DNA from 3 places in the Cellulomonas fimi ATCC 484 genome. Region 1 is predicted to be linked to each of the others. Evidence: riboswitches for the same ligand, from Rfam matches in the RefSeq annotation. Region 1 holds a riboswitch; each other region holds the start of a gene.
The links. A riboswitch is a leader RNA that binds a small molecule or an ion and turns the genes downstream of it on or off. The one in region 1 is predicted to bind thiamine pyrophosphate.
Positions count from the first base shown of each region.

Region 2: linked by a shared signal. The riboswitch ahead of CELF_RS12020 (YkoF family thiamine/hydroxymethylpyrimidine-binding protein) and the one ahead of CELF_RS01655 (thiamine ABC transporter substrate-binding protein) in region 1 are both predicted to bind thiamine pyrophosphate.
Region 3: linked by a shared signal. The riboswitch ahead of thiM (hydroxyethylthiazole kinase) and the one ahead of CELF_RS01655 (thiamine ABC transporter substrate-binding protein) in region 1 are both predicted to bind thiamine pyrophosphate.

Region 1 covers NC_015514.1:372,714-382,300, reverse strand. Annotated here, with positions in the region: gene CELF_RS01685 (Nramp family divalent metal transporter) at 1-68, opposite strand, end outside; gene CELF_RS01680 (hypothetical protein) at 186-803, opposite strand; gene CELF_RS01675 (GNAT family N-acetyltransferase) at 925-2,019, shown strand; gene CELF_RS01670 (hypothetical protein) at 2,048-2,818, opposite strand; gene CELF_RS01665 (ABC transporter ATP-binding protein) at 2,941-4,011, opposite strand; gene CELF_RS01660 (ABC transporter permease) at 4,008-5,708, opposite strand; gene CELF_RS01655 (thiamine ABC transporter substrate-binding protein) at 5,827-6,912, opposite strand; TPP riboswitch at 6,999-7,128, opposite strand; gene CELF_RS01650 (DUF4235 domain-containing protein) at 7,220-7,495, shown strand; gene CELF_RS01645 (phytoene desaturase family protein) at 7,521-9,023, opposite strand; gene mnhG (monovalent cation/H(+) antiporter subunit G) at 9,070-9,507, opposite strand; gene CELF_RS01635 (MrpF/PhaF family protein) at 9,504-9,587, opposite strand, start outside.
Region 2 covers NC_015514.1:2,633,178-2,642,764, reverse strand. Annotated here, with positions in the region: gene CELF_RS12030 (ABC transporter ATP-binding protein) at 1-821, opposite strand, end outside; gene CELF_RS12025 (ECF transporter S component) at 818-1,552, opposite strand; gene CELF_RS12020 (YkoF family thiamine/hydroxymethylpyrimidine-binding protein) at 1,549-2,217, opposite strand; TPP riboswitch at 2,349-2,471, opposite strand; gene CELF_RS12015 (hypothetical protein) at 2,615-4,156, shown strand; gene CELF_RS12010 (SRPBCC family protein) at 4,178-4,708, opposite strand; gene CELF_RS12005 (metallophosphoesterase family protein) at 4,686-6,362, shown strand; gene CELF_RS12000 (D-alanyl-D-alanine carboxypeptidase family protein) at 6,443-8,023, shown strand; gene CELF_RS11995 (metal-dependent transcriptional regulator) at 8,064-8,753, shown strand; gene CELF_RS11990 (MFS transporter) at 8,849-9,587, shown strand, end outside.
Region 3 covers NC_015514.1:1,808,165-1,817,751, forward strand. Annotated here, with positions in the region: gene CELF_RS08315 (ExeM/NucH family extracellular endonuclease) at 1-4,726, shown strand, start outside; gene CELF_RS08320 (hypothetical protein) at 4,909-5,124, shown strand; TPP riboswitch at 5,221-5,327, shown strand; gene thiM (hydroxyethylthiazole kinase) at 5,321-6,217, shown strand; gene thiE (thiamine phosphate synthase) at 6,214-6,906, shown strand; gene CELF_RS08335 (bifunctional hydroxymethylpyrimidine kinase/phosphomethylpyrimidine kinase) at 6,903-8,426, shown strand; gene CELF_RS08340 (TrpB-like pyridoxal phosphate-dependent enzyme) at 8,473-9,587, opposite strand, start outside.

The DNA.
Region 1 (9,587 bases):
GTGCGGCGGCGCGGGCGGGCAGCGGTGACCGGGGTGCGCGCGAGGTCCACGTCGACGTCGGTGCCCACACGTCCTCCAGAAGTTCGGGTACCCGAAACCTTATACCCGGACACCCGGATCCGACCGTCGGGGACGCGGCGACGGCACAGGCCGGGCGCGCCCGGCGGACGTGCGGCCGGGGCGACCTAGACGGGCTCGACCTCGCGCACCCAGCGCGTCGCCGTCTCCCGGAACCCGACCTTCGCGAAGTACTCGCGCATCTGCGGCGCGGGCTCGACGTGCAGCACACGCAGGCCGTGCTCCGCGAACACCCCGCTGTGCCGGTACACGAACTCGCCGGGCGTGAAGTCGCGGAAGCGCGTGGTGACCCAGTCCAGGTCCACGACACCGACCCCGTGCCCGACGTCGCGCACCACGACGACGCCGACGACCTCGTCACCCCGCGCGACGAGGAACGCCCGGGCGTCGTCGGCGAGCGCGAACCCGGGCTGGAAGCGGGCGATCTCCTCGCCGTGCACGGTCAGGAAGTGCCGCAGGTAGGCGTCGCCCGGGCCCACGTCGACCACGGTGTACGCGGTGTCGTCGTGCCGCTCGCGCAGCAGGCGCCACAGCCAGTAGACGTCGATGATCGCGATCGCCCCGTTCATGACCGCGAACGCCCAGATCCCGACGACGGCGTTGTACCCGGTGGCGAGCACCGCGCCGACGAGGTTGAGCACCCGGAACCGCAGGACCCGTGCCTGCATGAGCGAGACGACCACGAGGACCGACCCGAGCCACCCGACGACCTCCAGCCACAGCATGCACGCAGTATCGCCGCTGCGGCCGGGAGGGGCCCGGGACGCCGCGCGGGACGGGAGGCCGCCCTCCCGGCGCCCGGCAATTCGCTCGACCGGCGCTCGGGCACGGGAGGAGGGTGGCGCCATGCCCAGCTGGTCGTCCCACGAGGTCCCCGTCCCGTCGTCCGTCGACGCCGCCGACGCGGGACCGCTGCTCGCCCTCACCGCCGTGTCCAACGACGTCGTCGCGCACGAGTGGGGCTCGCGCGACTACGACCGCACGCCGCAGGAGGTCCTCGGCTCGCTGCGCGACCAGACGTACGTGCGCAAGGTCCGGCAGCTCGTCACGAGCGACGACGACGGCACGCCGATGGCCTACCTCGCGATGAACCTGCCGCTCCAGGACAACACGCACACCGGCCTCGTGGAGATCGGGGTCCTCCCGCAGTTCCGACGCCAGGGCATCGGCGCGGCGCTGCACGACGAGGCGCTGCGGATCGCGCGCGCAGCCGGCCGCCGGGCGCTCACGGCGAGCACCGACCAGCGCGAGGAGCCGGCGCAGGGGCCCGCGACGCTCGTGCCGTCCACGGGCACGGGCCGGGTGTCGGCCGACGCCCCGGCGACGCGGTTCGCGACGGCCCGCGGCTGGCAGCTCGAGCAGGTGGCCCGCCGCTCCGTGCTTCAGGTGCCGGTCGACGACGGCGCGCTGGCCGAGCACCGGGCGGCGGCGCAGGCGGCCGCGGGTGACGAGTACCGCGTCGTGCACTGGGGCTCGCACGCGCCGGACGAGTGGGTCGACGAGTACGCGCGGCTGAACACGCGCATGAGCACCGACGTGCCGCTCGGCGGCCTCGACTTCGAGGAGGACGTCTGGGACGCGACCCGGATCCGCACGACGGAGGCGCAGTTCGTCGACCGCGGCATCGAGCTCGTCGTCGCCGCCGCGGAGCACGTCCCGACGCACACGCTCGCGGCGTACACGACCCTGATGCTCCCGCCGGAGAACGAGGAGTTCGTGCACCAGGAGGACACGCTCGTGGTCAAGGAGCACCGCGGTCGACGCCTCGGCATGCTGGTCAAGGCGGCGAACCTGCAGCGGCTCGCGGAGGTCCGCCCGCAGGCGCGGCGCGTCGCGACGTGGAACGCGGAGGAGAACTCCTACATGCTGCGCATCAACATCGACCTGGGCTTCCGCCCCTCCGGCGGTGCGGGCGAGTGGCAGCTCCGTCTGGACGCCTGACGACGTAGGCGAGAGCGGACGGCCGGCGTCAGGCGGTCGCTGCGGCCCCGTGCGACCGCGACCGCGACCGCGTCCACCAGCCGGACCAGCGCTCCTCGACCTGCGCGAACGTCGGGTCGTCGAGCCCGTACACGGAGAGCACGGCGCCGACGGTCCCGTGCGGCGGGTGGCTCGCGACGGGCGTCTCGAGGATCACGAGGAACGACTCGGTGATGCCGTGCAGCTGGATCCCGAACTGGTGCTCCTCCTTGTAGACGAGCGTCCCGCCGAGCAGCGTCCCGTCGGGCCGGCGCGCCTGGACGTGCCCGCCGACGGGGATGCCGCGGACGCCGTGCAGCCCCGCCCGGTCGAGCAGCTTGTCGCGCCGGTCGCCCGCGTCGAGCCCGAAGACGGACAGCGTCCGCCGGTCCTGCCCGGGGTGGACGGTCAGCGCGAACCGGAGCTGGTGCGCGAACTGGATCCAGCCCTCGTCGACCGCGTCGTACACCCCGTCGTAGGGGGCGACGTCGTGGCTGCGCCGCGTGATCGACAGGTGCGTGCGGCCCGGGTCGTGCGACCCGGCGGTGACGACGAGGACGTCGTGGCCCGGCGTCGACAGCGTGTGCGTGATGGTGTCCCCGTCGGCGCGCTGCGCCGCGACGGCATGCCCGACGAAGAGCTGCTGGATCTCGGCGTCGAGCCCTTCGTAGTCCCAGCCGAACCACCGGCGCACGAGGTGCGGCTCGCGCAGGTGCGCCCAGACGGTGTGGAGGTCGGCGGGGAGGTCGAGCGACACGATCTCGCGGCGGTCGAGAGTCATCCGGCATCACCTCGCGTCGTCGTGCCGGCGCAGTGCGACGCCGGACACCTCCGACCGTAGTGCGCACCGACGACGGGCGCCCGGTCGGCGAGACGACCTGTCCGGCGGGCGGTGGCGGACGGTCAGGTGGGCGGTGCGGGGGGCTCGTCGAGGGGCAGGACGGCGACGGCGTCGGGGTCGACGGCGAGCGCGACGACGCTGCCCGGGTCGAGGCGCACGCCCACGGGACCGAGCGCGGTGACGACACCGATCCCGTCGACGTCGACCTGCACCTCGGACCGCCCGCGCCGCGACGTGACCGCGACGACCGCGCCCTTGGTCCCCTGGTCCTGCGCGACCGTGCCGGCCGCCCCCCGGTCGACGACGACGAACGCCCCCTCCGCCAGTGCGAGCACGCCGCCCGTGAGCGCGCGGCCGTCGATCGCGCGCAGGAGCGGTGCGGCGGCGGCGGCGTCGACGGGCACGAACGCCTCGTAGCCGAGGAACGCGGCGACGCGCCGGCTCGCGGGCCGCTGCCACAGGTCGGCGGGGGTGCCGACCTGGAGGAGCCGCCCGCGGTCCATGACGGCGACGCGGTCGGCGACGGCGAAGGCCTCGTCCTGGTCGTGCGTGACGAGGACGGCGGTGGTGCCGGTGGCGACGAGGGCGGCGCGCAGGTCGACGGCGAGGCGTTCGCGCAGCGCACGGTCGAGGGCGGACAGCGGCTCGTCGAGGAGCAGCAGCCGCGGCTGCGGGGCGAGGGCGCGCGCGAGTGCGACACGCTGCCGCTCGCCGCCGGACAGGGTCGTCACGGGGCGGGGCCCGTAGCCGGCGAGGCCGACGAGCTCGAGCAGCGCGTCGACCCGGGCGGTGCGCTCGGGCCCTCGCTCCGAGCCGGCGAGCCCGTAGGCGACGTTCCCCGCGACGTCGCGGTGCGGGAAGAGCTGGCCGTCCTGGAACATCAGGCCGAACCCACGCCGGTGGACGGGCAACCCGTCGACGGACCGGCCGTCGAACGCGACCAACCCGCCCGCGAGCGGCTCGAGCCCGGCGACGGCCCGCAGCAGCGACGACTTGCCGCACCCGGACGGTCCGAGCAGCGCGACGACCTCGCCCCGCTCGACGTGCAGCGTGACTCCGTCGACCGCGGTCGTCGAACCTCGTCGTCCGGCGGCGTACCGCACGACGACGTCGTGGACCTCGAGGCCGCTCACCAGTCACCTCCGGGGCTGCCCGCCCGCAGCCGTTCGCAGGCGGCGACGATGCCCGCGGTGAGCACCGCGAGCAGCACGGACGCGGCGAGCGCCGTGCCGTAGCTGGCCTCGCCCGGCCGGCCGATGAGCCGGAACACCACGACCGGCAGCGTGGGCCGGTCGGGGCGGACGAGGAACGACGTGGCGCCGAACTCGCCGAGCGACGCGGCGAACGCGAACCCGACGGCGAGGCCGAGGGACCGCACGGCCAGCGGCAGGTCGACGGTCGCGAGGACACGGCCGGGCGCGGCGCCCAGGGTCGCGGCGGCCTCGCGCAGGCGCGGGTCGACGGCGCGCAGCACGGGCAGGACGGTCCGCACCACGAGCGGGACGGCGACGACGGCCTGCGCGACCGGCACGAGCACGGGCGAGGTGCGCAGGTCGACGTCGAGCCCGAACGGCTGGTGCAGCGACAGCAGGAACCCGAACCCGACGGTCACGGCCGAGACGCCGAGCGGCAGCATGAACAGCGCGTCGAGCCCGGCGACGGCCCGGCGGCCGACGGCGCGACGTGGGCGGCGCGAGACGACGAGCGCGACGAGCCCGCCGACGACGAGCGCGATGAGCGTGGCGTCGACGGCCACCCGGACGGACGTGACCGCGGCCTCGAGCGGGGTGACGCCGAGGGTGTCGGCAGGCGCGGCGAGCGCGGCGTAGTGGTCGAGCCCCCAGCCGTCGGGCGTGCGCAGCGAGCGCGCGACGAGGTTGACGAGGGGCAGCGCGAGCAGCACGACGACGCCCGCGGTGAGGGCGGCCGCCCCGAGCGCGAGGGCGTGCCCGTCGCCGGGCGGGGTGCCGTGGGGGCGCCGCAGGGCGAGCGGCCGGACGGTCGCGACCGGCTCGGACAGCGTGAGGGCGCGCTCGCGGCGGGACCGGGTGCGCCCGGCGACGAGCAGCGCGGCGGCGACGACGACGAGCTGCACGACGGACAGCACGGCCGCGGCGCGCAGGTCGAGGAACTGCGTGGTCTGCACCCAGATCTCGGTCTCGACGGTGCCGAAGCGCAGGCCGCCGAGCACGAGGACGGTGCCGAACGCGGTCGCGCTGAAGAGGAACACGAGCGACGCGGCCGACGCGATCGCGGGCGTGAGGGCGGGCAGCGTGACGGTCCGGAACGCGCGCCACGGCGTGGCCCCGAGCGCGCGGGCGGCCTGCTCGGCGCGCGGGTCGAGGCGCTCCCACAGCCCGCCGACGGACCGCACGACGACGGCGTAGTTGAAGAACACGAGCGCGGCCACGATCGCGGTGAACGTCCCGTCGAGGCGCAGGAACCCGAGCGGCCCGCCGTCGACGAGCAGCGACCGGAACGCGACGCCGACGACGACGGTCGGCAGGACGAACGGCACCGTCACGAGCGCGCGCACCGCGGCCCGGCCGGGGAACGTGCGGCGGTGCAGCACGTACGCCCCGGGCACGCCGAGCACGACGGACACGAGCGTCGCGGTGCCGGCCTGCGCGAGGGTCAGGCCGACGATCCGCCAGGTCCGGGGGCGGGAGAACACGTCGGCGAACCCGGACAGGTCGAGCGCGCCGTCGACGACGAACCCGCGCGCGACCATGATGACGACGGGCCACGCGAAGAACACCCCGAGGAACGCGAGCGGCACCGCGACCGCGAGGCCCCACAGCAGCCCCCGGCCGGCGGCCGCCGCCCGCACCCCGGTACGCCCTCCCGGTCCGGGACGGTCGGGCAGCGGACCCCCGCCGGGCACGCCCGGGCCCGGCGCCCCCGTGCGGGGACCGCCGGGCCGGGCGGGCGTGGCGACGGTCACCGGGTCACCCCGCGACGATCTCCGACCACGTCGCGAGCCACTCCTCGCGGTGCGCGTCGACGTCGGCGGGTGCGACCTCGAACGGCTCCTGCGCGAGCGGCGCCCAGCGGGCCCACTCCTCCGGCAGGTCGACCGCGCTGCTCACGGGGTACATGTACATCGACGTCGGGATGTCGGCCTGCACCTCGTCGGACAGCAGGAACGTGAGCAGCTGGCGCGCACCCTCGGGATTGGCCGCGCCGGTCAGGACCCCCGCGTACTCCACCTGCCGGAAGCACGTGTCGAGCAGCGCGCCCGTCGTGGGCTCCTCGCCGCCCTCGGGCACGGTGAACGGCGGGGACGACGCGTACGACAGCACGACGGGCCGCGGACCGTCGCCGCCGCCGCCGCTGAAGTCGGTGTAGTACGCGTCCGACCAGCCCTCGGACACCTTGACGCCGTTGGCGACGAGCGCCTGCCAGTACGCCTCCCAGCCGTCCTCGCCCTTCGCGCCGACGGTCGCCAGCAGGAACGCGAGGCCGGGCGAGGACGTGACGGCGCTCGGCACGACCAGCAGGTCCTTGTACTCGGGGCGCGTCAGGTCGTCGAGCGTCGCCGGCTCCGCGACGCCGTGCTCCGTGAACCACGCGTGGTCGACGTTGAGGCACACGTCGCCGAAGTCGATCGCGGTGAGCGCGTCCGAGCCCTCGACCGCGTACTGCGCGGCGTCCTCGGCGGCGGGCACGTCGGGCGTGAACGACTCGACGACGCCCTCCTCGACCGCGCGCGACGCGAACGTGTTGTCGATGCCGAACACGAGGTCGCCCAGGGGCGCGTCCTTGGTCAGAACGAGCTGGTTCACGAGCGCGCCCGCGTCACCGGGCTGGACGATCTCGACCGTCATGCCGGTCTGCTGCTCGAACGTCTCGATCAGCCCGTCGGACAGCCCGAAGGAGTCGTGCGTGACGAGCGTGACGGTCGTCCGGGCGGGGTCGCCGGACGACGTCGGCGCAGCCTCGCCGCCACCGATCGCGGAGCAGCCGGCGAGAGCCAGGGTGAGCGCCGCGAGGGGCGCGAGGGCGGGGGCGGTACGGCGGGACAGGCTCGCCATCGGTGGTGCTCCTCCTTCGTCAGCAGGAGGGGGTCGCCGCGCGCGCCGCCCGCAGCCCCGGGCGGGGACGCCGACGACGACCGCGGAGACTGAGAAGCCCGACTCCCTACGCCGGTGTGAACCGGATCAGGTTCGAGGGTCTGCGGTGGTCCGCACTCTCAGCGTCCTGGGCGCCGGCGGGGCTGCCGACGACGTGACGCTCCCCTGTCGTTCACGGGCGATCCTACGCCCGTCCGACCAGCGGTCGCGCCGCGCGGCGGCTAGCGTGGTCGCGGCCCCGTCCCGTCCCACCTCGGAGGTTCCCCGCATGGCGGACAAGCAGTCGACCATCGCCCGGCTCGTCGGTGTCGGCGCCGCCCTGGGCGCGGCGTGGGTCGCGCAGCAGGCGATCAACCAGGCGTGGAAGGCCGCGAGCGGTCACAAGCCGCCGAAGCCGGAGGACGAGGGCGACGCGCGCCTGGCGGAGGTCGTCGCGGCGGCCGCGCTCACGGGTGCGCTCGTCGCGGTCGCGCGCGTGCTGGCGACGCGCGGCACGGCGAAGTTCACGTCGCAGACGTCGGCGGGCCGCGAGCTGGTCGACTGACGCTCCCGGTCGGCCCCCGCGGCCGTCAGATGTCCGGCCAGAGGTCGGCGCCGGCGGCGGGGGCGAGCGACGGGCGCTGCGTCGTGCAGAACACCTCGCGCAGGACGCGGCGCGCCGCGAACCACCCGGACAGGCCGTGCACGCCCGGCCCGGGCGGGGTGGACGCCGAGCACAGGTAGACGCCGTCGCGCCCGGTCGCGTAGGGGTCCCGCGTCGGCGTGGGGCGCGCGAACATCTGCCACATGGTCGTCGCACCGGCGCAGATGTCGCCGTCGACGTAGTTCTCGTTGTGCGTGCTCATGTGCGCCGCGGGGACGCAGCGGGACGCGACGACGACGTCGCGGAAGCCGGGCGCGTACCGCTCGACGTGCGCGGTGACGGCCTCCGTCACGTCGACGTCGGAGCCGGCGGGCACGTGGGCGTACGTCCACAGCGGGCGCAGGCCGCCGACGCGGCGCGAGTCGTCGACGACGGTCGGGTCGCTCAGCAGGGTCATGGGCCGCTCGGCGTGCCGGCCGGCGTGCACGTCCGCCTCGGCGGCGATCATCTCGTCGCGCGTGCCGCCGAGGTGCACGGTGCCGGCGCGGCCCACCTCGGGGACGGCCCAGGGCACGGGGCCGGACAGGACGAAGTCGACCTTGGCGGCGGCGTTGCCGTACCGGAACCGGCGCAGCGCGGCGCGGTGCCGGGCGGGCAGCCGGTCGCCGAGCACGTCGACGACCGTGCGCGGCGTGGTGTCGAACAGGTAGGCGTGCGCGGGCGGCAGATCCCCGGCGTGCGCGACGCGGTGCCCGGTCCGGATCTCGCCGCCGTGCGCCTCGAGGTCGGCGACGAGCGCGGCGACGATCGCGCCCGACCCGCCGCGGGGGACCGGCCAGCCCGCCCCGGCGTGCCCGAGGGCCGCGAGCAGGAGCGCGGTGCCCGCGCCCGCGAGGGACGGCAGCGGCGAGATCGCGTGCGCGGCGACACCGGTGAGCAGCGCGGGTGCGACGTCGCCGCGGAACCGCCGGCCCCACGTCGTGCCCTGCTCGAGCACCTGCCACCCGAACCGCGCCGCGGTCGGGACGCCGCCGGGCAGCAGGCCGGGCGGGATGCTGCGCTTGTCGCCCATCGCGAGCCGGACGACGTGGTCCGCGTGCTCGGCGAGCCGCCCGACGACCTCGCGCCACGCGGGGCCGTCGTCCTCGAGACCCACGACCGTGCGGTCGAGGTCGTGGTACGCGATCCCGGCCCGGCCGTCGGGCAGCGGCTGCGCGAACGACACCTCGGGGGTGAGCAGCTCGACACCCCGCGCGCGCAGGTCGAAGCCGCGGAAGAACGGCGACGCCCACGCCATGGGGTGCACGGCGGAGCAGACGTCGTGCACGACACCGTCCGCGAGGCCCAGGTCGAGGGTCCGCGCGCCGCCCCCGACGGTGGGCTGCGCCTCCAGGACGGTGACGCCGAGCCCGGCCCGCGCGAGCGTGACGGCGGCGGCGAGCCCGTTCGGCCCGGACCCGACCACCACGACGTCGCGCTTCGCCACCATCCCCCGATTCAACCCCTCCCCGGGCCCGCGTGGTGGGGCGAGGAGGTCACAGCGGCCCGATGTCGTCGCGTCCCGGCTCGCGTCGGCGGTCGGCGGACGGGTCGGGCGCACCGGCCGCGGCGGCGTCGGCGTCCGCCCGCTCCAGGTCGCGCGTGAGCTCGTCGACGACCAGGAGGTCGCTGCGGACCTTGCCGGTCCGGTACCCGGCCCGGCCGACCATGTGCGCGGCGACGGGCGCGGTGAGCATCTGGAAGACGGCGACGAGCACGAGCGCCCACACCGCGCCGCCCGACCGCAGCCGCAGCGCGAGCCCGACGAGGCACAGCACGAGCCCGAGGACCTGCGGCTTCGTCGCGGCGTGCATGCGCGACAGCAGGTCGGGGAACCGCAGCGCGCCGACGCCGGCCGCGAGCGCGAGCAGCGACCCGCCGAGCAGGCAGACCATCGACACGACGTCCGCGAGGGTGTCCCACCAGTGGTTCATCGGACCTCCCCCTCGGCGCCGCCGCCGTGGTGCTCCTCGTGCTCGTGGGCCTGCGCCTCGCGCTGCTCCTCGACCCGGGC
Region 2 (9,587 bases), 2.0 Mb from region 1:
GCCCGCAGGACGCGTGCCGCGCCGCCGCACGCGGACGTGCCCGGCAGGACCGCCAGGTCGGTCGTCGCACGGACGCCGGCGCCGCGCAGCTCGGCGTCCACGGGCAGGGCGAGGCCGCGCGCCGCGAGCCGGGGAGCGAGGTCGTGGAGGACCCTCGCGGTGGGACCGTCGGCCGCGACGCCGCCGTCGTCGAGCACGACGGTCCGCGCGGGCAGCCGGGGCAGCTCGTCGAGACGGTGCTCGACGAGGACCGACGCCCGCCCGCTGGACGCCGCCGTGAGCGCCGCCCAGGCGCCGCGGGCCGCCGCCGGGTCGAGGAGCGCGGTCGGCTCGTCGAGCAGCAGCACGTCCGGCTGCGTCACGAGGGTCGCCGCGAGAGCGACCCGCTGCCCCTCGCCGCCGGACAGCTCCGCGGTCCTGCGCCCGGCGAGGTGGGCCGCCCCGACGAGCGTGAGCGCCGCGTCGACGCGCGCCGTGATGCGGTCGGCGGGCACGCCCCGGTTCTCCAGGCCGAACGCGACCTCGTCGTGCACCGTGGGCAGGCACAGCTGGTCCGCGGGGCTCTGCGTGAGGTAGCCGACGCGCGCCGCCGGGGACGTCGCGAGCACGTCCTCGCCTGCGACGTGGGCGCTGCCGTCGACGTCGGCGTCGAGCACGCGCGGGACGACGCCCGCGAGGACGCGCAGGAGCGTGCTCTTGCCGCCGCCCGAGCCGCCGAGCAGCAGGACGTCCTCGCCGGCCGCCACGTCGAGGTCGAGCCCGTCGAGCACCGGTCCGGTCGCGTCCGGGTACCGGACGGTGAGCCCGCGGACCGTGATCACGAGGGACCCGGTCCGGCCGTCTCGTCGGCGCGGGCCGTCGTGCCGTCGGGCAGCGGCACCGGAACCGGCTCCCGCGCTCCGCCGACGACGCCCGGCGCCTCGGCGGTCGCCGCCGGTGCCCCGTCGACGCGGACCGGGGCCGGGGCGGCGGACGCGCGCCGCGCCCGCCCGAGCGCCGTGTTGTCCAGCACGCCCGTGCGCGCCAGCGCGTCGCCCAGCACACGTGCCAGGAGCCCGCACAGCACCAGGCCGCTGAGCACCTGCAGCCCGAGCCGCCACGCGAACCAGTCCTGCCCGAGCCAGCCAAACCGCACGGTGCCGAGCGCGGTGCTCGCCAGCCCGGCGAGCACCCCGGACAGCGCGAACACGCCCCAGCCGTACCGGCGGTAGCGGGTCAGCGCGAACGCCGCCTCCGCACCGACGCCCTGCACCAGCCCGACGACCAGCAGCATCGGGCCGACCGGCGAGGCGAGGAACGCGACCTCGACGAACGCCGCGACGAGCTCGACGACGACCCCGACGCCCGGCTTGCGCACGATGTACGTCGCGAGCGGCGCCGCGACCATCCACCCGCCGATGAGCACGTGCTGCGCGAGGTCCCCGAACGGCCCCATCGCGAGCTGCAGGGCCGCCCACGCCTGCACGAGCGCCCAGTACAGGAACCCGAAGACGACGGCGAGTACCGCGAGCAGCACGAGCTCGCTCGTCGTGAGGCGGGCCCGCGCGCTCACCGGGTCACCTCCGCGGCGGACCACGACGGCGAGTGCAGCGTGATCGTGGCGTGCGCGACGACGTGCCGGACGTGCCGCGCGGCGGCGAGCCAGCCGTCGACGACCGCCCCCAGCACGTCCGCGAGGTCGCCGTCGAGGCGCGTGACGAACGTCGACGGCGTGACGACGGCCCGGGTGCGCGCGACGGCGACCGCCTGCTCGATGGCCCGCATGTGGTCTCCAGGCCGGCCCGCGGTGCCGTCGTCGAGCGGGTACAGCGCCCAGTGCGCGGCCGCGCGCAGGCCGGTCGCCGGGAGGTCGGGCACGACCACGGGGGCCAGGACGACGTCGTCGGCGGTCGCGCACGCGACCTCCCCGGGGCAGCCGCGCGACAGGTGCACCTGTGCGACGACGTGCCGGCCGGGGCGGCCCGCGGCGGCGACGACGTCGTGCACGAAGCGGACCACGTCGGCCTCCGTCCCGCGGACGAGCGTGGAGACGTCGTCGGTGACGACGTCGACCGCCGAGCGGTCCGCGGCGGCGAGCGCGTCGAGCACCGCCGCGCCCGCGTCGTCGGCGGCGGGGTGCAGCGAGAAGCGCGCGCCGATGCCGAGGTCGGCGGCCGTCCGGCGGGCCGCCTCGGCGGCGGCGGGCAGCGGGGGCGGGCCTGCGGCAGTGCTGGTCATCGGAGGGTCCTCACGTCGGTCGTGGGGCCCCCGGCGAGCAGCACGAGGCCGCGCGACGGCGTCCGCCACCCGCCGTCGGGGCACGCCGAGGTGGCGTGCGAGGCCCGACGGACGACCAGCCACCGGCGCCGCCGGCGACGAGTGCCCTGCTCCCTACGCTGGTGCGAACCAGGTCAGGTTCCACGGGTCTGCGGGTGGGACGACGGGTCGTCCGGCCGCACTCTCAGCGCTCCTGCGCTCCCCGGGGGCTTCTGTCGCGGCCGACCGTAGCGGGCGCGGGCGCGGCGCGCGAGGGCCGTCCCGCTCCGTGGTCGTGACCGGACCGGGCGCCGGGCGGTCCTCGCGCGCGGTCCGGTTCGTCCCCCGTAGGGTGTCCGGGTCCTCGCGAAGGAGTGCCGTGCCGATCCGTCGCCCGTCCGTCGTCGTCCCCGTCGTCCTCGTCGCCGCCGCGCTCGCGGTCGCGGCGTGCACCGTCGACGACGACGCCGCACCGTCGCCGTCCGCGTCGAGCGGCAGCCCGAGCCCGTCCCCGACACCCCTCGCGGCGCGCCTGACCGTTCCCGAGGCGCCCGTCACGGTGCTGCCCGCGGCGACCCCCGAGTCGGCGGCCCTCGACGTCGTGCGTGCGCTCGTCGAGCACGCGCCGGTCGTCCTCGTCGCCGACGCGGCCGACGCCGCCGCCCAGGAGGCCGCCGTCGGGCAGAGCGCCCGACTCGGCGCCCCCGTGCTGCTGACGGGCCCGGGTGCACCGCCCGACGCGCTGGCCGCCGAGCTGGACCGGCTCGGGACGCGCTGGGTCGTCGTCGCCGGGGCGGCGAGCCCGCCGGACGTCGACGGTGCGACGGTCGTCGCCCTCGTGGACGCCGCCGACCTCCCACGCACGGCGCCGCCCGAGCCGCTGGACGGGACGGTCCTGCTCACGGGCGTGACCGCCCCGCTCGCCGTCGCGGCGGCGGACGCGGCGCTCGCGGGCGTCGCCGTCGTCGACGTCCCGGGCGGCGACCCGCGCGCGACCTCGGGGGCGGTCCGTGCGCTCGCGGAGCGGCGCCCCGCCCACGTGCTCGCCCTCGGCGAGGCGTTCGGCCCGCCGGAGCGCCTCGCGACGCGGGTCGCGACCGCGGCGACGGGCGTCGAGCTGCCGGGCGGCGGCCAGCTCGTGTTCCCGGCGGTCCCGGGCCTGCCGGGCAAGAGGTACGTCGCGCTGTACGGCACCCCGGGGACGGCCGCGCTCGGGGTGCTGGGCGAGCAGGACGTGCCCGCGACGATCGCGCGTGCGCAGGCCCACGCGGACGGCTACCGGGCGCTCACGGGCGACACCGTCGTGCCCACGGTCGAGATCATCGCGACGATCGCGTCCGCCGGCGCGGGGCCGGACGGCAACTACTCGCAGGAGCGGTCGGTCGAGGAGCTGCGCCCGCTCGTCGAGGCCGCCGGGGCGGCGGGCCAGACGGTCGTGCTCGACCTGCAGCCGGGCCGCACGGACTTCGTCACGCAGGCCCAGCTCTACGCGGACCTGCTCGCGCTGCCGCACGTCGGCCTGGCGCTCGACCCGGAGTGGCGGCTCGCGCCGGACCAGGTGCACCTGCGGCAGATCGGCTCGGTGGGCGTCGACGAGGTCAACGCGGTCGCCGCGTGGCTCGCGGACTTCACGGCGCGGCGCGCGCTGCCGCAGAAGATGCTGGTGCTGCACCAGTTCAGCCTCCGGATGATCCAGGGCCGCGAGCGCCTCGACACCTCGCGCGACGAGCTCGCGGTCCTCATCCACGCGGACGGGCAGGGCACGCAGCCGGCGAAGGCCGGCACGTGGCAGGCGCTGCGTGCGGGCGCGCCCGCGGTGCACTGGGGCTGGAAGAACTTCTACGACGAGGACGTGCCGATGCTCGACCCCGTGCAGACGTACGCCGTGCAGCCGGTGCCGGACCTCGTGACCTACCAGTGACGCCGGGAGGCGTCCGCGAGCTCAGGTGAGGCCGGCACCCGACGCAGCCCGCAGGTGCCGGTCGAGACCGCGCTCGCCCGCGCGCATGACCCGGGCGTGCGACGCGACGAACGCGCGGCCCAGCAGGGGAGCGGTGACGTTCATCCAGCGGGGCGTGGTGCGCACGTCCCAGTGGACGTCGATCCGGGTCCGGTCGGCCGCGGCCGCGGTCAGCCGGACGTCGCCCGTGCCGTCGAGGTCGCCCGTGGCGCGCACGAGCACCCGCCGCTGCGACTCCGCGGCGGTGACGACGAGCGCGACGCGCAGCGGGTAGCCCAGGGGCGTGCGGAACAGCAGCGTCGCGGAGCTGCCGACGAGCCCGTCGGCCGGGGCGACGTCGCGCGTGCGCAGGTGGGGCCACCAGTCGGGCCACGTCAGGGCCGGGTCGGCGAGCACGTCCCAGCAGCGCGCGAGCGGTGCGCCCACGCGCCACACGGACGTCAGCACGTAGCCGCGACGGCGCACGTCGCCGAGTCTAGGCTCGGTGCCGATGACGACCGCGCCCCAGGACACGCCCGCAGCGACCGGTGCGCCCGCGGGCGGCGGGCGGCGCGCGCGGGTCGCCCGTGCGGTGCGCCGGCGTGCGGGTGTGGTGCTCCTGGCGCTGCTCGCGGCCCTCGTGGTCGGCGTGACGACCGCGTCGGTCGAGGCGAGCCTCGGGCCGCACGAGGCCCGGTACGACGTCACGACGGACGACACCGTGACGATCGACCTCGGTCCCGTCGGCACCCTGCAGATCGACTCGCCGCTGCCGCTGACGCTCGGCCTGCGCGTCACGGTGCAGGAGATCCCGGCGGCGGTCACCGAGCTCGACGAGGCGACGACGCTGCAGGCGCTGAGCGGCGACCTGCGCAGCTACCTGGCGTTCTTCTCGGCGCCCCAGGCGGCGGTCGAGGACGTCGCCCGCGCCCTGGTGCTGGACGCGCTCGGGCGCTCGGCCGTGACGTTCGCGCTGCTGGTCGCCGGCTGGTGGGCGGGTCGGTGGGTCCTGGGTCGCAGCCGCCGTACCGAGCTCGCGTCCGCCGTGGCGCCGCACCGGCGGGCGATCGCGGGCGGTGCCGTCGCCGTGCTCGTCGGCGGGACGGTGCTGACCGCGAGCGTGGGCGAGCGCGACCAGCCCACGGCGTCCCGGCCCGCGTCGGCGGTGTTCGACGGCACGCCGCTGGAGGGTGCGCGTGTCACGGGCCGGCTCGGTGGGGTGATCGACACCTACGGCGGCTACGTGGTCGACGCGTACCGCGAGAACACCGCGTTCTACGCGCGCGCCGGGGCGTCGCTCGACGAGGCCTGGGACGCGACGCAGCCCGTGCTCGACGCGCAGGACGAGCGCGTGGCACCGAGCCCGTCGTCGACGGCGTCGCAGGAGCCCGCGCGTGACGCGCCCGAGCCCGTCGTGCTGCTCGTGGTCTCGGACCTGCACTGCAACGTCGGGATGGCGCCCCTGATCGCCGCGGCCGTGCGCCGCTCGGGCGCCGACGTGGTGCTCGACGCGGGCGACACCACCATGAACGGCACGGGTGTCGAGCAGTACTGCGTGACGACGTTCGCGCGGGCGGTGCCGGACGGTGTGCAGCTGGTGACGTCGCCGGGCAACCACGACTCGGCGGAGACGTCGGCGGTGTACGCGCGGGCCGGTGCGCGCGTGCTCGACGGCGAGGTGGTCGAGGTCGCGGGGCTGCGCGTGCTGGGCGACCACGACCCCGCGCAGACGCGGGTCGGCTCGGGGACGACGGCGGGCGCGGAGTCCCCCCAGGACGTCGCGGAGCGGCTCGTGGAGACGGCGTGCGACGACGAGGACGGCGTCGACCTGCTGCTCGTCCACACACCCCGGGTCGGGCGCGCGGCGCTGGACTCGGGGTGCGTGCCCGCGCAGGTGTCCGGCCACATGCACGTGCGGGGCGGGCCGGCGGTCGTGGGCCAGGGTGTCCAGTACGTGAGCTCGAGCACGGCGGGCGCGACCCTGGGGGAGCCGACGGTCGGACCGCTCAACGGCACCGCCGAGATGACGGTCCTGCGCTGGGACCCGGACGCCCGGCGGGTCGTGGACTACCAGCTGGTCCAGGTGCGCCCGGACGGCAGCGCGTCCGTCAGCCCGCGCCTGCAGTGGCCGGTCCCGCGTGAGCCGGACCGGCCGCGCGGGGGCGCGAATCACCCTTCACCGATGTGACCCGCGTCACCTAGGGTGGGGGGCGCGAGCGGGGCCGCCTCCCCTCGCACTCGGCCGCAGGTGCGGTGAGGGGGGACGGCGTGGAGCAGCGAGACGGGCGCGCGACGGGGCGCGTCGGGACCGGGCGTACCCGCAGGGTGCTCCTGGTCGCCCTCGTGACGGTGGGCGTGCTCGCGGGGGGCGTGACCGCCGCCGGGGCGGCACCGGGGGAGGACCACCTGCTGCCGGGCGAGGTGCTCGAGCCGGGCCAGGCGCTCGTGTCCGCCGACGGGTCGCAGACGCTCGTGGTGCAGCCCGACGGCGACCTCGGCCTGTACGGCGCCGACGGTGCCGCGCGCTGGACCGCGGGGACCACCGTCCCGGGCGTGCGGCTCGCGGTCGCGGACGACGGCGACGTGCGGCTGGTCGGCCCCGACGGCGAGCCGGTGTGGAGCACGGGGACCGTGGGGGCCGCCGGCGCGGCCCTCGTCGTGCAGGACGACGGGGACGTCGTGGTGCGCGCGCCGGACGGCGTCGTCGTGTGGCAGTCCGGCACGGCCGTCCGCCCGTCCCTGCTCGGCCCGGGCGGTGAGCTGCGGCCCGGCGAGGCGCTGTCGTCGCCCGACGGGCGGCACACGCTGCTCGTCCTCGACGACGGGGACGTCGTCCTGCTCGGCCCGGACGCCGCGACCCGCTGGTCGACCGGCACGCACGAGCCGGGCTCGACGCTGCGGCTGGGCGACGACGGCAACCTCGTGCTGGGCGCGCCGGACGGGTCGTGGGAGTGGCGCTCGCGCACGGCGGGCAACCCGGGCGCGACGCTCGTCGTGCAGGACGACGGCGACGTCGTGCTCTACGCCGTCGACGGCACGCCGCTGTGGTCCTCGGGCACGGCGCTCGGACCCGCCGAGCTCGCGCCGGGCGCCGCGCTGTCGGCGGGGCAGGAGCTCGCGTCCCTCGACGGCCACCTGCGGCTGCGGCTCGACGAGACGGCCCTCACGCTCACCTACGACGGCCGGGCGGTGTGGGCCGCTCCCGTCCCGGCGGCCCCCGGAGCGGGCGCACGGCTCGCCGTGCAGGACGACGGCAACCTCGTGCTGGCCGCCGCGGACGGCACCCCGCTGTGGGCCACCGGCACCGCGTCCGCGCCGGGCTCCCGGCTGCGCACGGAGGGCGGGTCGGTCCTGCTCGTCGCCGCCACGGGCCAGGAGCTGTGGCGCGTCGACGTGCCGCCCGAGCTGCTGGTGCGTCGCGCGGAGCTCGCGCTCGACTGCACGGCGGTCGACGCGCCGATCCCGCTGGAGGACACGGTCGTGACCGAGACGGGCGTGCGGGTGCACCCGTGCCTGGCCGCCGGGGTCGACGAGCTGCTGCTCGCGGCCCGCGCGGACGGCATCGACCTGCACGCGTGGGGCTGGCGCAGCGCCGAGCAGCAGATCGCGCTGCGCGCGCGCAACTGCCACGCGTCGGGGTCCGACCCGTCGGTCGTCACGTGCCACCCGCCGACCGCGGTGCCGGGGACGTCGCGGCACGAGCGCGGGCTCGCGCTCGACCTCACGGTGGACGGGCGGGTCGTGCAGCGCGGGTCGGCGGCCTTCGCGTGGCTCGTCGAGCACGCACCCGCGTACGGGCTGGAGAACCTGCCGAGCGAGGCGTGGCACTGGAGCGTCGACGGCTGGTGACCTCCGGGGGCCCGCCGCGCCGCGCCCTACGCTGGTCGCCGTGAGCACCCAGCCGACCCCGCCGCTGACCGCGGTGACGCAGGACTACCTCAAGGTGGTGTGGTCGGCGCAGGAGTGGTCGACGCAGCCGGTGACGACGAAGCTGCTCGCCGCGCGCCTGGGCGTCGGGGCGTCGACGGTCTCGGAGACGGTCCGACGTCTGGCGGACGCCGGGCTCGTGACCCACCAGCCGTACGGGGCGGTGGAGCTGACGGCCGAGGGGCGGCGGCACGCGCTCGCGATGGTGCGCCGGCACCGGCTGGTCGAGACGTTCCTCGTGGAGGTGCTCGGCTACGGCTGGGACGAGGTGCACGACGAGGCGGAGGTGCTCGAGCACGCGGTGTCCGACCTGTTCGTCGAGCGCATCGACGCGCAGCTGGGCCGGCCGCGGCGGGACCCGCACGGCGACCCGATCCCCGGGCCCGACGGCTCGTTCGACCCGCCGCCCGCGCACGAGCTGTGGGAGGCGGCGACGGGCCCGTGGTCGGTCGCGCGGATCTCGGACGCCGACCCGGAGCTGCTGCGGTACGTGGAGTCGGTGGGCCTGGTGCTCGACGCGCACGTCGACGTCGTGGAGCGCCGGGCGGTCGCGGGCGTGGTCTCGGTGCGCGTGGGGGAGGGACCGGGCGCGGCGACGGTGGACCTCGGCGAGGTGGCCGCGCGGGCCATCTGGCTCGTGCCGCGCGGCTGACGCGGGCGGCGGTGCCGTAGGCTCGGGGCGATCCCCGGAGCTGACGACGGCGTTCTCCGCACCCTGGTCGAATCGATTCGTTACGGAGGACCGCCGTGGTCGGCCTGACCCCCGCGCGCACGCGCGCCGCGCTCTTCGCCCTCGCGCTCGGCGGCTTCGGCATCGGCACCACCGAGTTCGCGACCATGGGCCTGCTGCCCGAGATCGCGACGGACCTCGGCGTCTCGATCCCCGCCGCCGGGCACGCGATCACCGCGTACGCGCTCGGCGTCGTCGTGGGTGCCCCCACGCTCGCCGCCCTGGGTGCGCGGCTCGACCGTCGCCGGCTGCTCCTGCTGCTCATGGTCGCGTTCACCGTCGGCAACCTGCTGTCCGCGTTCGCGCCCACCGCCGAGACGCTCGTCCTCGCGCGCTTCGTCGCGGGCCTCCCGCACGGTGCGTTCTTCGGCGTCGGCGCCGTGATGGGCACGGCCGTCGTCGGTCCCGAGCGCCGTGGGCAGGCCGTCGCGTCGATGATGGCCGGCCTGACCGTCGCGTGCGCGGTCGGCGTCCCGTCGAGCGCGATCGCCGGGCAGGCCGTCGGATGGCGCTGGGCGTTCGTCGGCGTCGGCGTCCTCGGCCTGGTGACGCTCGCCGCGCTGCGCGCCTGGACGCCCGGCCTCGCGCCGCTGCCCGGGGCGACCGTGCGCACCGAGCTCGCCGCGCTGCGCAACCGGCGGCTGTGGGTCGCGTTCGCCGCGGGGTCCGTCGGGTTCGGCGGCATGTTCGCCGTGTACTCCTACGTCAAGCCGCTCCTCACCGAGGTGACCGGGCTCGACGTCGGCGTCGTGCCCC
Region 3 (9,587 bases), 1.4 Mb from region 1:
GCAGTACGCGTCCGCGGCCGGGACGAGCTGGCAGGCCACCGTCCTCGCGCCGGGCACGACCGTGAAGGCCGGCGGGTACCTGCTCGTCGGGCAGGGTGCGGGTGCCAACGGTGCTGCGGTCGAGGTCGACGTGGACGGCGCGATCCTCATGGGGGCGTCCGCCGGGAAGGTCGCGCTGACCTCCACGTCGACGGCGCTCGCCGGGTGCGGGGCCGACTGCTCCGACCAGGCCGCGGTCGTCGACTTCGTCGGCTACGGCACGACCGCGAACGACTTCGCAGGAACCGGCCCGGCACCTGCTGCGTCCAACACGGCGTCGGTGTCGCGCAGCGCGACCCACGCGAACACGGCGAGCAACGCCGCGGACTTCACCGCCGGCGCGCCGACGCCGCAGAAGTCCGCGGCCGGTGGCACCGACCCGGGCGCCGGCGAGCGCACGATCGCCGAGATCCAGGGCACGGGCGCCGCGTCGCCGCTGCAGGGCACGAACGTCACGACGACGGGCGTCGTCACCGCGACGTACCCGACCGGCGGCTTCAACGGCTACGTCATCCAGACCGCCGGCACCGGCGGTGCGATCGACCCCGCGCGGACCGCGTCGGACGCGATCTTCGTCTTCTCCTCGGCGACGGTCGGCTCCGTCGCGATCGGCGACCACGTCAAGGTCACGGGCGCCGTCACCGAGTTCAACGGGCTGACCGAGATCACGGTGGCCGCGGGCGGCCTGGAGAAGCTCGCCGAGCCCGCCTCGGTCACCCCGCTCACCGGTGCCTGGCCGACGACGGCCGACGCCCGCGAGGCGATCGAGTCGATGCTGCTGCAGCCGACCGGCGCCTTCACCGTCGCCAACACCTTCTCGACCAACCAGTACGGCGAGGTGGGCCTCGCGGCCGGCACCACGCCGCTGATCCAGCCGACCGAGGTCGGTCGCCCCGGCTCGCCGGAGGCCGCCGCGGCGGCGACCGACAACGCGGCGCGCGGCGTCGTGCTCGACGACGGCGCGACGACGAACTTCCTGTCGGCCGCCAACCAGTCCCAGACCCCGCCGTACGTCTCGCTGACGAACCCGGTCCGGGTCGGCGCCGCCGTGACGTTCACGGCGCCCGTGGTCGTCGACTACCGGAACAACGCGTGGAAGCTCAACCCGACCAGCCAGTACGTGGCGGGCGGGACCGCGCCGGCGACGTTCGAGAACGACCGCACGGCGTCGCCGACCGACGTCGGCGGGGACGTGCAGGTCGCGTCCTTCAACGTGCTCAACTACTTCACGACCCTCGGCGCCGACACCGCCGGGTGCGTGCCGTACCGCGACCGCACGGGCGACCCCGTCACGGTCGACGAGGGCTGCGACCCGCGTGGTGCCTGGGACCCCGAGGACCTCGCGCGGCAGCAGGCGAAGATCGTCGCGGCGATCAACGCGCTCGACGCCGACGTCGTCGGACTGCTCGAGATCGAGAACTCCGCGGTCGTCGACGGCGTCGCCGACGAGGCGCTCGGCACGCTCGTCGCGGCGCTCAACGCGCAGGCCGGTGCCGGGACGTGGGCGTTCGTGCCGTCGTCCGTCGACCTGCCCGACGTGGCGCTGCAGGACTCCATCACGAACGCGCTGATCTACCGCACGGCGGCGGTCGAGCGCACCGGTGACGCGCGGGCGCTCGGCTCCCAGAGCGCGGACGGCCAGGCGTTCGCCAACGCGCGTGAGCCGATCGCCCAGGCGTTCACGCCCGTCGGGGGCGGCGAGCCCGTCCTCGTCGTCGTCAACCACCTCAAGTCCAAGGGCTCGGCGGGTCCGTGGCCGGGCGACGCGGACGCCGGTGACGGCCAGGGCGCGTCCAACGAGTCGCGCGTCCGGCAGGCCACGGCGCTGCGCGACTGGGTCCCGACGATCCAGGGCGACACCGAGGCCGTCGCGCTCGTCGGTGACTTCAACGCCTACACGCGCGAGGACCCGCTGCAGGTGCTCTACGACGCCGGCTACGTCGACGCCGTCCAGCAGCTCGCCCCCGGGCAGTGGTCGTACACGTTCTCCGGCCTGTCGGGGTCGCTCGACCACGTGCTGCTCAACGAGGCGGCGCTCGCCCGCGCCACCGGCGCGGACGTGTGGGAGATCAACGCCGAGGAGTCCATCGCGCTGGAGTACAGCCGGTACAACTACCACGGCACCCTCTTCTACGCCGACGACGTGTACCGGTCCTCGGACCACGACCCGGTGGTGGTCGGCCTGACCGCGGGTGCGACCCCGGGACCCGTCGACCTCACGTTCCTCAACATCAACGACTTCCACGGCCGGATCGACGCCAACACGGTGAAGTTCGCCGGGACGGTCGAGAAGGAGCGTGCCGCGGCCCCGGGTCCGGTCGCGTTCCTGTCGGCCGGCGACAACATCGGCGCGTCGCTGTTCGCGTCGGCCGTCGCCGACGACCAGCCGACGATCGACGTGCTGGACGCGCTCGAGCTCGCCGCCTCCGCGGTCGGCAACCACGAGTTCGACCGCGGCTTCGCGGACCTCACGGACCGGGTGGTGCCCGAGGCCGACTTCGACTACCTCGGGGCGAACGTCTACCTCAAGGGGACGACGACGCCGGCGCTGCCGGAGTACACGCTGCTCGAGATGGGCGGGGTCACGGTCGGCGTCATCGGCGCCGTCACCGAGGAGACCCCGACGCTCGTCACGCCCGCGGGCATCGAGAAGCTCGACTTCGGCGACCCGGTCGCGGCCGTGAACCGCGTCGCGACGCAGCTCACCGACGGTGACGCGTCGAACGGCGAGGCGGACGTGCTCGTCGCCGAGTACCACGAGGGCGCCGGCGCGGGCACGCCCGACGGCGCGACGCTCGAGGAGGAGATCGCCGAGGGCGGCGCGTTCGCGGCGATCGTCGAGGACACGTCGGCCGAGGTCGACGCGATCTTCACCGGCCACACCCACAAGCAGTACGCGTGGGAGGGGCCCGTCCCGGGCGACGCCCAGCGCACGCGGCCGATCGTCCAGACCGGGTCGTACGGCGAGTTCCTCGGCAAGGTCGTGCTCACGTACGACCCCGAGAGCGACCAGGTCACGGCGCACACGCAGTCCAACGTGCCGCGGACCACGGAGGCCGACGCGACGCTCATCAGCACCTACCCGCGCGTCGCGGCGGTGAACCAGATCGTCGCCGACGCCCTCGCGTACGCGGCCGTCGTCGGCAACCAGCCGGTCGGCTCGGTGACCGCGGACATCACGACCGCGTTCTCCGGCGGCTCCTACGTGAACGGCGTCTACGTCGGCTCGGGCCCGCTGCCCACCGCAGGTCGCGACGACCGGTCCAAGGAGTCGACGCTCGGCGGCCTGGTGGCCAACTCGCTGCTCGACACGCTCTCGTCGCCCGAGCGCGGCGGTGCCGACATCGGCGTCGTCAACCCCGGCGGCCTGCGCAACGAGCTGTTCTTCGCGCCCGACGGCGTCATCACCTACGCCGAGGCCAACGCGGTCCTGCCGTTCGTCAACAACCTCTGGACCACGACCCTCACGGGCGCCCAGGTGAAGACGATGCTGGAGCAGCAGTGGCAGACCAACCGGGACGGGACCATCCCGAGCCGGCCCTACCTGCAGCTCGGGCTGTCGTCGAACGTCACGTACACCTACGACCCCGCGGCGGCCCTCGGGTCGCACATCACGTCGGTCACGGTGAACGGTGCGCCGCTCGACCTCGACGCCGAGTACCGCGTCGGGACGTTCTCGTTCCTCGCGCAGGGCGGCGACAACTTCCGGGTCTTCGAGGACGGCGCGGACACGGCCGACTCGGGACTCATCGACCGGGACGCGTGGATCGCCTACCTGCAGGCGCACCCGAACCTGTCGCCGGACTTCGCCCGGCAGGCCGTCGGCCTGGCCGACGTCCCCACGACGGTCGAGGCGGGCGCGGGCCTGGCGTTCGCAGTCACGGGGCTGGACCTGACGAGCCTCGGCTCGCCCCTCAACACCAGCCTCGACGTGCGGCTCGACGACGTGTCGATCGGCACCGCGACGGTGACGGGCGGGGCCGCCGACGTGGCCGTGACCGTGCCGGCGGGCACCGCGCCGGGTGAGCACGTCCTGACGCTCGTCGCGAGCCCCAGCGGCACCACGGTGACGCTGCCGCTCACGGTCGAGCAGGGGCTCGTCCCGTCGACCACGACCCTGACCGCCAAGCCGACCACGCAGGTGTACGGCAAGGCGAAGGTCACGCTCACGGCGACGGTCACGTCGGAGGCCGACGTCTCCGGCACGGTCGAGTTCGTCAGCGGCGACACCGTGCTCGGCACGGCGACCCTGAAGAAGAAGGGCACCGCGACGTTCACGCTGCCGGCGAGCACGCCGGCGGGCACCTACGAGGTCGTGGCCCGCTGGGCCGGCACCGACGAGGTGGCGGGGTCGCAGTCCGACCCGGTGACCGTGACGGTCGAGCAGGTCGGCACCCGGACGGGGCTGCTCGCCTCGCGCAGCACGCAGCGGCAGGGCTCGATCCTCCCGACGTTCCTCGTCGCGGGGGTCGTGCAGGACAACCTGCGGATCCCGGCCGGGACGGTCGAGATCCGGGAGGGTGCGACCGTGGTGAGCACGCACACGGTCGTCCTGGGGGTCGCGATCGGCACCGTGCCGCGCGACGCCACCGTGGGTACGCACACCTACACGGCGACGTTCGTGCCGTCCGACCCGAACGTCGCGTCGAGCACGAGCACACCGGTGACGGTCCGCGTGACGCGCTGACGCTCTGACGGTCCGACGCAGGCCGCACGGCCCGTCCGGACGCCCTCCCCAGGGCGCCCGGACGGGCCGTCGTCGTGCCGGCGTCGCCGCACCCCGCTCGCGGAAGCGGAGGCCCGCACTCCCGCCGGCATGGTCCCTTGGTCCCATGTGCCCGGTTCGGAGGACCGGCGACTCTTGGTGATATGACCGATGTGTCGCGCACCGACCGCCGTCCCCTCCCGCGAGCCGTCCTCTACGGGCCGGTCCCGTGGCGTGCGCCGCGGCACACCCCCGGCGCCGCCACGCCGCCCGAGCCGCAGCCCGCCGTGCCCGGCTGGGTCGACCCGGACGAGCGCGTCGCCTGCTTCGAGCACCGTCCGAGCCCGCAGCCGACGGCCTCCTGGCGCGCGTCCGCCTGACGCCGCGCGCGAGCGCCGCAGCACCTCGGCGACGGCCGGTCGGTCCACCTGATGAACGGTGGGCCGACCGGCCGTCGCCGTCCTCGGTAGCCTGTGCGCACTGACACGGGGTGCCCCGCACCGCCTTCGGGCGAGGGGCTGAGATCACACCCGCTGAACCTGATCTAGTTCGTACTAGCGAAGGGATGTCACTGCGATGACGTCTGCTCCCGCACTTCCGCACGACCACGGGCGAGCACTGCCGCCCCCCGACCCCGACACGGACGGCGTGCTCGCGCTCGCGGAGGCCGCCGCCGAGGCGCTCACGCAGCTGCGCGCCGCGACGCCGCTCGTCCAGTGCCTGACGAACGAGGTGACGACGAACCTCGTCGCGAGCAGCCTGCTCGCGGTCGGGGCGTCGCCGGCCATGGCTGCGGTGCCGGGCGAGGCGGAGGAGCTCGTCGGCGTCGCCGGCGCGCTGCTCGTCAACCTCGGGACGCCCGGGCCCGACCAGCGGGCGTGCGTCGAGCCGACCGTCGCCGCGGCGGCAGGGGCCCGCACGCCCTGGGTCCTGGACCCCGTCGCCGTCGGGGTGCTGTCGGTCCGCACGCGCCTGGCCGCGCGGCTGGTCGCCGCGTCGCCGGCGGTCGTGCGCGGCAACGCGAGCGAGGTCCGTGCCCTGGCGGGCCGCGCGTCCGCCGGGCGCGGCGTCGACGCGACCGACGCGGTGGACGCGGCGCGGGACGCGGCGGTCGAGGTCGCGCGGCGGCACGGCACCGTCGTGGCGGTCTCGGGCGCCGTCGACCTCGTGACGGACGGCCGGCACGAGGTCCGGCTCGCGGTCGGGCACCCCTGGCTGACGCTCGTGACGGGCGCGGGCTGCGCGCTGGGCGGCCTGGTGGCGGCGTTCGCCGCCGTGACCGAGCCGCTGGTGGCGGCGGTCGCCGCGTCGACGCTCGTCGGCGTCGCCGGTGAGCGTGCCGCGGTCGGCGCGGCGGGCCCGGCGTCCTTCGCGGTCGCGCTCGTGGACCACCTGCACACGACGTCCCCCGACGACCTGGCCCGGCGCGTGCTGGCGGCCGCGCGCGTGCAGACGGTGCAGGTCGCGGCGTGAGCGCGCTGCCCGGCGGGGCCTACCTCGTGCTCGACGCGGACACGTGCGCGGCAGCCGCGCGCCGCCCGGCCGACGTCGCGCGCGCCGCGGTCGACGCGGGCGTGCGCGTGCTGCAGGTGCGCGCCAAGCGCGCGCCCGTGCGCGACCTGGTCGCGCTGACGGTCGAGGTCGCGCAGGCGGTGCGGGGGAGCGGCGCGACGTTGCTCGTGGACGACCGGGTCGACGTCGCGCTCGTGGTCCGGGCGCGCGGCGTCGAGGTGGACGGCGTGCACGTGGGCCAGTCCGACCTCGACGTGGCCGACGTGCGGCGCCTCCTCGGCCCCGACGCGGTCGTCGGTGTGTCGGCGGCCACTCCCGCCGAGCTCGCCCGGGTGGACGCGGGGCTCGTCGACTACGTCGGCAGCGGCCCGGTGCGCGGGACACCCACCAAGCCCGACGCCGGGCCACCGCTGGGCCTCGACGGGCTGCGCGCCGCGGTCGCGGCCACGACGCTGCCCGTCGTCGCGATCGGCGGGCTGGGCGTCGCGGACGCGGGGGCGGTGCGGCAGACGGGCGCGCACGGGCTCGCGGTCGTGTCCGCGGTGTGCGCTGCCGCCGACCCGACGAGGGCAGCCCAGGACCTCGTCGACGCCTGGGGACCGACGCCCGCGCCGGTCGTGGGCGCCGTCGCGACGGGGGCGTCCCGATGAGCGCGCCGTCGCGCCCGCGCGTCCTGACGGTCGCCGGCACCGACCCGACCGGGGGCGCCGGCGTGCAGGCGGACCTCAAGTCGTTCGCGGCGCACGGCGCGTACGGCATGGCGGTCGTCACGGCGCTCGTCGCGCAGAACACCCACGGGGTGCGGTCCAGCGTCGTGCCCGACGTCGCCTTCCTGCGCGCGCAGCTCGACGCGGTCTCCGACGACGTGACGGTCGACGCGATGAAGATCGGCATGCTCGCGACGGCCGACGTCGCCCGGACCGTGCGGGCGTGGCTCGCCGAGCACCGGCCGCCGCACGTCGTGCTCGACCCCGTGATGGTCGCGACCAGCGGCGACCGCCTGCTCGACGCCGACGCCGTCGCGGCCGTGCGCGACCTGCTCCCGCTCGCCGACGTGGTGACGCCGAACCTGCCCGAGCTGGCGGTCCTCGCGGACGAGCCCCGGGCGGCCACGTGGCAGGAGGCGTTGGCGCAGGCGGGCCGGCTCGCCCGGACGACGGGCGTGGCGGTCCTGGTCAAGGGCGGGCACCTGGGCGGCGACGCGAGCCCCGACGCGCTCGTGGACGCGACGTCCGTCGTCGAGCTCCCCGGTGCGCGGGTCGCGACCACGAGCACGCACGGCACGGGCTGCTCGCTGTCGGCGGCGCTCGCGGCCCTGCGCCCGCGGCGTCCCGACTGGGCGCGCGCGGCCCGGGACGCGAAGCGCTGGCTCGGCGGCGCGATCGCCGCGGGTGCGGCGCTGCAGGTCGGGTCCGGGCACGGCCCGGTCGACCACCTGCACCACCTGCCGACGCTCGGCCTGCCGTCGTTCACGGACGACGTCGCGCCCGCCCTCGCGGACGCGTGCCGGGACTCGCTCGCCTCGCCGCTGGTCGCCGCGCTCGCCGACGGCACGCTGCCGTTCGCGCCGTTCGCCGAGCAGCTCCACCAGGACGCGCTCTACCTCACGGCGTACTCGCGCGTGCTGGCCCGTGCGGCGCAGCTCGCGCCGACCGGTGAGGCGCAGGAGTTCTTCGCGCGCGGCGCGCACTCGTGCCTCGCGGTCGAGCGCGGCCTGCACGAGTCCTACCTGGCCCGGGCAGCCGTGCGTCCGTCGACGCCCGCGTCGGCGGTCACGACCGCCTACGTCGACCACCTCGCGGCGGTATCCGCGCACGGCTCCTACGCCGAGGTCGTGGCGGCGGTCCTGCCCTGCTACTGGCTGTACGCCGAGGTCGGCACGCGGCTGCTCGCGCTCGCGGACGCCGTCCCGGGCCACCCGTACCGCGACTGGGTGGCCACGTACGGCTCCGCGCCGTTCACCGACCACGCGGCGCACGCCTGCCGGCTGGCGGACGACGCGGCGTCGCACGTCGACCCCGCGACGCGTGCCCGCATGACGGCCGCGTTCGTGACGTCGTGCCGGCACGAGGTCGCGTTCTTCGGGCAGGTCGCGGTCGCCGCCGGAGGGCCGGGCGGTGCACCGGCGGGGGCCGACGTGCGGGAGGCCGACGCGCTCGCCGTGGGATGACGGCCGGGGCCGGGGCGCTCGTGAGGGGCGCCCCGGCACCGGGCGGTCAGAGGTACTGGTGGTACGCGGGCAGGTCGAGGATGCCGTTGCCCGACAGGCCGATGACGATCGTCTCCGGCTCGGTCGCGGCGCGTGCGTGCGCGATGGCCCCGGCGACGGCGTGCGTCGACTCGGGCGCGGGGATGATCCCCTCGGCGCGGGCGAACTCGATGCCCGCGGCGAAGGCGTCCCCCTGCTCGACGGCGATCGCGCTCATGAGCCCGAGCTCGTAGGCGTGCGACACCATCGGCGCCATGCCGTGGTAGCGCAGGCCGCCCGCGTGGATGGGCGGCGGCACGAAGTCCTTTCCGAGCGTGTGCATCTTGAGCAGCGGGGTCAGGCCCGCCACGTCGCCGAAGTCGTACCGGTACTCGCCCTGCGTCATCGACGGGCACGCGGCCGGCTCGCACGCGACGACGCGCGTCGTCGTCCCCTCGCGCAGGTTGCGGCCGAGGAACGGGAACGCGAGCCCGCCGAGGTTGGACCCGCCGCCCGCGCAGCCGAACACGACGTCGGCGCCCTCGCCGATCTCGTCGAGCTGCGCGAGCGCCTCCTGCCCGATGACGGACTGGTGCAGGAGCACGTGGTTGAGCACGGAGCCGAGCGCGTAGTGCGCGGCGGGGTCGGTCGCGGCGGCCTCGACGGCCTCGCTGATCGCCATGCCGAGCGACCCGGTCGTCTCCGGGTCGGACGCGAGGATGGCCCGGCCCGCGGCGGTGAGCTCCGACGGCGAGGAGTGGCACACGCCGCCGTACGTCTCCATCTGCATGCGCCGGTACGGCTTGGAGTCGTAGGACGCGCGCACCTGCCACACCTCGCACCGCAGCCCGAGCAGCGCGCACGCCATCGACAGCGACGCGCCCCACTGCCCGGCGCCGGTCTCGGTGGTGAGCTTCGTGATGCCTTCGACCGCGTTGTAGTACGCCTGCGCGACAGCCGTGTTCGGCTTGTGCGAGCCGACCGGGCTCACGCCCTCGTACTTGTAGTAGATGCGCGCCGGCGTGCCCAGCGCGCGCTCGAGCCGCACCGCGCGCACGAGCGGCGACGGCCGCCACAGCGCGTACAGCTCGCGCACCGTCTGCGGGATCTCGACCCAGCGCTCGGTGCTCACCTCCTGCGCGA